3 regions of the Flaviflexus ciconiae genome follow, and region 3 is predicted to be linked to each of the others. Evidence: riboswitches for the same ligand, from Rfam matches in the RefSeq annotation. Region 3 holds a riboswitch; each other region holds the start of a gene.
The links. Region 3 has a riboswitch for S-adenosylmethionine ahead of EJ997_RS04985 (hypothetical protein). Riboswitches for the same ligand answer to the same signal wherever they lie in the genome.

Region 1 (2,261 bases), 1.4 Mb from region 3:
TCTGCGCCTCTTCAGACCACCACACCTCGTCACCCTCGTCGATTCGGATGCGGAGGGCTTCAACCTTGTTAGGCTCATGCGCCCACATCCGCATCAGGCCCTCACTCGTCACAAAATTGACATAGGGAGCATCAACGCCAGCAACGATAACCTCATCCCACCTGCCGTGAAGCGCCGCCCTAGCATCTTCAACCTTGGTGACATGCGGGCGGCCATGCTGACAGAAGGCCTTCTCGACACTGTCAAAAACAAGGATTTCGCTCCATTCAAAAGTCTTCTTGGAAAAGCGCATGGCCTGGTGTTCGTGCTCGAACATATCTGTCCTATCCGTATCTAGCCCCGCCAGGGCAATCGAGTGGGGCCCGACCTGAGCCAGGCAGTGCCCCACGATGGGTGATTGAATTTCGGTCAAATCCTGTGGCACTGAGTGCGAAGAAGCGGCGCAGCCTCGTGGCTGCACCGCTGAGAAGACACCGCTGTCGCGGTGAAAGAGATGAATCAGTGCGGGGAGCTAAATGCTTCCCGCACTGATTCGAGGTTGATGAAGGTTAGATGCTTCGGGGTAGAGGTTTTGGCAGCTCAGGCCTCGAGTACTCGCATGGAGTGACCTCCGCTGCCACTCTGGTGATCGCTCTTATCAGGCCATTCGTCGCTCGTAGGATTCCCTTCGATTCGTGCAGTTCAACGGTTCCACCTTCAGAGTGCAGAAGGCGGATCGCGGTCACCAGGAAACGGGAGTGAGTCCATACCCGCCCCGAGCCTTCGCCCGAGATGATGTGAATGAACTTCCCATGGGTACCGGTGAGGATAACGGTTTCCCAGGTATCCTGGTCCGCTGCTTCGTAGTCTTCAGCTGAAAGATAGTGGCCGCTCTTGCTGGACCGGCATGAGCTACCGGAGTAGACCTCGGTGAATCTGTGCTTCTTGTCCGCCGGAGGATGCGCCTCACGGCGCTTGTTGTCGTTCATGATGTCCTTTGTCGCTAGCTTCCGCCTGGGCTTTTACCCAGGGGCCGATCTTCCCTTGGAGGCACCGTGTGCGATACGCGGTTGCCAGTCGACAAGCCAAGGGGCTTCACGTCGAACTTCTCGATCGATACTTCTATTATGGGCCCACGGGTCGGACAGAAATATTCTGCTTTTCTACCCGACCCGTGTTTCGACCTCGAGAGCTCAGCTGAAACAGCTGATTTCAATGGTCAGAACACACTGCGATTCGGCTGCCCTCGGCAGCGGCTTACAGGCTGTAGCCGCAGTCCGTTGGGCTCGGCGCAAGCGTGACTGGAGTTCCGACAACAGACCCGCTGGGCTCTTCCGAGTACACGGTCAGGAGGTGGTATCTTTCCGACCAGACAGTCCTCGCCTCGGGGTCCCGGGCAGCTATCTCCTGCACTTTGAGCAGGCGCTGGGGGTCGTGGTTCCAGCGGCGCTGGGTGCCTGCTTCTGTTCTGAAGTCGATGTAATGACCATCTACCGCGGTCACTTCGGCCGCGACTCTCCGCTCCTCAGAGGCAAGCCGGACCTGGATGAAATGGACACCGTGACCAGACTTGTATTTACTGCAGTCTTCCACAGTGACGTCTGGGCCTTCGATGAAAATGTATTCGTGCGCATCCGGCGCATCGTCCATGGGGTTCATAAGAATTTTCCTATATCGCATACTTCCTCCCGAGCTTTTGCTCGGGGGCCGATCTTCCTTCGGGAGCACCGTGCACGAAACGCGGTTGCTAGTCGACTAGCCGAGGGGCTTAGCGTCGAACTTCTCGATCTAGCTCTAAGTTACACACCCCGAGCACCCTGTCAAGCGTTAATCGAATTAACAACTTCAAAGATTCATTCAACCCACGAAAAATGCCCACCAACAGGGACCAGAGGGGGCGCTCCCGCCTTCCCATCAATGGGGAGACCAGCGGGTCAAAATAGAACTCATTATCGGCAAAGCTCAACGCTCCAGCGGGTTTCATAGGAACACGCGAGGCTTTTGACATCACTTACTGGTAGGACACAAACTCCGGCATCGGCTCCACCGCATAGGTCTCTTCCGGGGTGAGCATGGGAAGATCTTCATCAATGAAGTTCTTCCACCCCCACGCAATTCCTTCTGGAGCATCCTGGTGGAGGGCCCGCCAGGTAGCAGCTTTTGCCCCCTGGCTCCCCTGACCATCTGCATGGATCAGCAGAGCAACTTCAGATCGAGATAGATCGAGCTGGTCCCGATCGCGGATCATCTGAAGCTGGAACTGGTGAAGGATGACCACCTTC
Region 2 (2,261 bases), 1.3 Mb from region 3:
GATGCAAATGGTGCCTACCTCAATGGTGAGACCCTCAAAACCAATCCCGCTCTCCCAGCGGGCGCAGCCACAGTTATCACCGGATACCCCACGGCCAAAGATCTAGAAATTGATGGCGACGAGTTCGCACTCGGAGTGTTCAATTCCTTGGTCACCGACTTCTCTTCAGTTCGCAGGACCGGTTCCGGAGCACTCAGCCTCTGCCACGTAGCGGCAGGATGGACAGACTCAGCTTTTGGCGCCTCGGTCAACGCCTGGGATGTTTCCGCCGCTATGTTCGTGATCCGCCAAGCCGGCGGAACCTACCAGGACATTCGCTACTCCGAGGAGCAGGGACACGACCACCTCGCCCCCGGCTACATTGCCTACGGTCCCGGCGGTGACTTCCCCACCCTCATTAAGGCGCGTGAGGATCTGATCAAGAACAGGCAGCGATAGTTGCATTTGCTCAAGGTGGATCTCGTAGGCGCCAACTATACATTTGAGGGCCACTCTGGATGACCACCGGAGACCGGTAGTCGCAACTAGCGGAGGCGCCCTGTTGCATCCCTCGAAACACCGGGTAATCCAGCCTTTGATAGCTGCATAAAGGACCTAAGAAGGCCAGGGAGATCCCACGTTGGTTTTGGAATAGCAACACCAACAGGCCGCAGTGAACCGTCATGGGTTTTTTGCCGCCTTCCAATAAGGAAGAGTCTGCATGGGTGAGGGTTTAGGGCCAGAGCGGACGGTCGGGAGCGCTATGCCCTTGGGATAGCTCGCGTTCCGCATACTGGCCCTAAACCCGCTACATTACGAGTTGACGTTTCCACCAACGAAGGGCCTGGGCGCAGGTTTGCCGATCAGCCCTTCGTTCCGGTCGTCACCAGGTCATGCAGGCTTTCTCATCACTTTCGGCAAGCGAGAGCAGGTAGCCCACCCCATCCACTTCAACTTTGAGCAGATAATAGCGCTCGGACCATTCCGCCTTAACTCCAGGCAGGAGTTCCGGCACCTCGGCAATTCTTCGTAGCAGCGAGGCGTTGTGGTTCCATCGGCGCCACGTGCCTGTCTCCGTGACAAACTCAATGTAGTTACCCTCGACAATGAGGACCCGCGCCTGCACCCAGTCCCGGCTCTGGCCACCCAACCGGGCGTGGATGGAGTGAATGCTGTGGCCCGGGGAATAGTTCCGGCACCCAGTACCTAGAGGCGCGATACCGACCTTCGCGCCATTGGGGGACGTGACGATCATCGCTGTCTTTTCTTCGCTGTTCTCCGAACGGCGCTGAGCATCTTGCTCAGAAGGGGGATTTTCATCCAACATGGGAATATCCTTAAATCGCTAGTTCCACCCGTGCTTATGCTCGGGGGCAGATCTTCCCTCAGGAGCACCGTGTGCGATACGCGGTTGCCAGTCGACAAGCTGAGAGGCTTAACGTCGAGCTTCTTGATCCGATGCGATCCTAACAGCGGTCCACAAACTTTACAACTGTCAACCCAATTTACGCGTTGATGAGTTGGTTTGCTCGTCTGCAGGTACATGTCGTCGACCATCGCAACACTTCTCAATCGTGGAGGCGTTGAAGGATTGTAACGGTGGACTGGAGCAGGAAGGCGCGCAGTATTTCGGAGGGGGACACTGCCGCGGTAGCGTGCCAATAGGGCGTAGTGCCTGTGGATGTGCTCGCCTGTACGGCCTCATTCAGACTACTTCAACGTTATCGCATCAGCGCTTAGTTCCACCCCGCCAGCCCATGCAGGAAGCCTTCTTGGTTCGATGGAATTCCGCTGATGGCCACACGGATCCTCATGCCCGTAACCTGTAACGCAACTCTGCCCGAAGGTAGTGGCCTCTTTTGCTTCACTATCACGTTCACAAGTCGTTCACTTGAATCTGTCACTATTAATGGAGAGCGGTTAACATAACGCATCGCTCCTTTGACAGAAGTCTCTGATCAATGATCAGCCCGCCCCGCGACTTCACTCCTACCCCTACGAATTGTTACGTGAAAGGCACACCAATGAGAGCTCGCCCAACTATTCTCTCGGTTGCGGAACGAGCGCAGGTATCAAAGTGGCTCGCTTCTCGCGCGATCCGAGGAGAGCCCGGGGTCTCGGAAGAAAATCGTACGAAGATCTTTCAGGCAATGAAGGAGCTAAACTATCATCCAAACTTCGGGGCGAGATCACTACGTTCCTCTACGCACACAATCGGAATTGTTCTTAACGACATTGGGAATCCGCATGATACTCAGACAGTCGAAGGTGCTGAGGTTGAA
Region 3 (2,261 bases):
CCTACATCAGCCAGTACAAGGCCCCAATAGGTTCAGCAACTAAACGTTCAGCACTCCTAGCGTTCCGCTACCTGCCGCGTACTTTCCTCGCTCTCGCACTGCTTCTCATCCAGCCAGCGATTCTCTACTTCAACCCCGACATCCTCGGCGTCCTTGTCTTCGCGAACCTACTCATCCTCCCCGCCGCCATCCTCTACCTCCACGACATCCTCCTTGCCGCACCACTGAGGGCATACGGTAGCCACGAGTAGCCCAGGGATCAGGGGCAGGTATCAGGGAAGCAGTGTGAGCAAGCTGGTGCCACCCTTACCGCAGGCTCCGCACTGGCATACGACGCAGTACCGGCTCCCGGATCGGTCTCGGCCACGGATTCGGCCCATGGCGCCCGGTTCAGCCTTGAGCATCAGCGCTGCCGTGGCTCCGCGCTTTGTCTAAGCTCCGCTTACACTCTGTCACCGGGTTCGTTCTAACGGGTGGCTACACCCTGGTACCGGGTCTGGACAAACCTCCGGCTCCATCCTGGTACGGGCCCTGCCCTGGTCTCCGGCTTGGCCAAGGCTTCCAGTTGAGTCCTGTCCGTTCACGGCCAGGCGAGCATCCTCCGGAATTTGGGTTGCTAAAGGTCCACCCATGGGACGAGATGCCATGTGTTCCAACCCAATGCGTGTCGGGTGTGACAGGCATCTCTAAAACGAACATGTATGACACAGAGAACTGGGGAGCCTTCTGGGTTCTCCGCAACTGAGTGAACATACTTGTATGCTTGAGAACCAGGAAAAGTGACCGCGACATTTGCCTGCTATTGCACCGAATAGTCATTGTCCTCAAGCTTCCCATGGTTGCATGCCGCGGCTGCTTGGTTGCGGTTTGGGGGGCGGTGTCGTCGCTCTTCAGGAAGCTACCGATCGGTAGCTGCAAATCGCTAAATTTGACCGAATAATGCCATGAGATTACCTGATCTCACGTAATGGGCAGCGGTGTCTTGACATGCGGACTAGGGACCGTGTTATTCTGGCCGTGGTCCAGAGAACCAGCGAAGAGCCCCGGCTAGCTGGTCGACAACCCCTCACGTGCGAGGGGTGCCCCGGGTGATGACCAGGCCTCAATCGGCAAGCGAAGCACCGTTCGCGGTGGGAAAGCACGAAGGAAAATAGCATGACATTCACGAATATCTACCAGACGACAGGGCAGTCCGTCCGAGTATCGGCTACGCACCGAATTCATCGAATGTATATGCGCACGCATAAGTCCATGGCCTGATCCGGCCAACGCGATCTACACCTGGGAATCTCATTATCCCTCCAGCGTCACTTACGCACCTTCACACATCAGCTCCAATTCGGAGCACTCTGCTAAACCACTTTTAGGATTTACGATGACTATCCAGCTGCCCTCATCAAACCAAACCCGTTCCAGCTACCGCGTTCCCGCCCTCTCGATCGATCTGTCTGCCCTCGGTGCAGAAGTGCTCGACACCGATACCGACTTCGGTGAGGACTTCCCGGTAGAAACCTGCAACTTCGGCCGCCTGGCTTCCATGAGCTCAGCGGCACTGACCGATGGTCTTGCAGGAATCACCCTCGGAGCCTCCTTCCTGCTGCGCTCCGATCTGCACCTGCGGGATTGCAGGCTCGATGCCATCCGCGCAGCCGTGAAGCTCACGTCCCGGATTACCGGCCCCATCTTTGCTTCCGTCACCGCCGACGAGGTCGGCAACGCCGCCCTCGACCTGGTCAAGGACACGGGCGTTGGTCTCGAGATCCACATCCCGCACGGCGAACTAGATGCCGCTCTCGATCTGGTTCGCCGTGCGCAGGATGCTGGTACTCCAGTCACGGTTGCCCTGACCGGTGATACTGCTCAGTCGATTGATCTCACTAAGCTCGGTACCGCTGTTGATACCGTTCGCCTGCGCGAACAGGATCCCCACACGGCGCGCGAGATCCGCTACTCCTTGCGCTCCGCAGCACTGGAAGCCGGGCACGACCTCCAGGTTGTCTGCGATCTCTTTATGATCGTCTCGGCATGCACGATGGATGCGGAGGAGCGCGGCAATCTTATCTCCGCCATAGGTGCCGATCGCTACGCAGAAGGCTCGGCACGTGTTCTCGGTACCGTCCACGACGTTGCCGACCACGTAGAATCCTGGCTGGCCCTTGGTGCCGGCGATGCATTCACGATCCTCCCGGGTTCCCTCCCCACCGATCTCGCGTCCACTGTCTGCGGCGTTCTTCCTCTTCTGCACGCACGCCGCGAAGCCG

Region 1: another riboswitch for S-adenosylmethionine. It lies ahead of EJ997_RS11585 (hypothetical protein); the one in region 3 lies ahead of EJ997_RS04985 (hypothetical protein).
Region 2: another riboswitch for S-adenosylmethionine. It lies ahead of EJ997_RS11705 (hypothetical protein); the one in region 3 lies ahead of EJ997_RS04985 (hypothetical protein).

Annotation. Positions count from the first base shown of each region.
Region 1 covers NZ_CP034593.1:2,587,111-2,589,371, reverse strand. Annotated here, with positions in the region: gene EJ997_RS11590 (hypothetical protein) at 1-316, opposite strand, end outside; gene EJ997_RS11585 (hypothetical protein) at 549-968, opposite strand; SAM riboswitch class IV at 979-1,094, opposite strand; gene EJ997_RS11580 (hypothetical protein) at 1,237-1,638, opposite strand; SAM riboswitch class IV at 1,653-1,768, opposite strand; gene EJ997_RS11575 (hypothetical protein) at 1,991-2,261, opposite strand, start outside.
Region 2 covers NZ_CP034593.1:2,609,247-2,611,507, reverse strand. Annotated here, with positions in the region: gene EJ997_RS11710 (inositol monophosphatase family protein) at 1-438, shown strand, start outside; gene EJ997_RS11705 (hypothetical protein) at 863-1,306, opposite strand; SAM riboswitch class IV at 1,320-1,435, opposite strand; gene EJ997_RS14165 (LacI family DNA-binding transcriptional regulator) at 1,941-2,261, shown strand, end outside.
Region 3 covers NZ_CP034593.1:1,107,866-1,110,126, reverse strand. Annotated here, with positions in the region: gene EJ997_RS04990 (MusI family membrane protein) at 1-251, shown strand, start outside; SAM riboswitch class IV at 1,020-1,122, shown strand; gene EJ997_RS04985 (hypothetical protein) at 1,376-2,261, shown strand, end outside.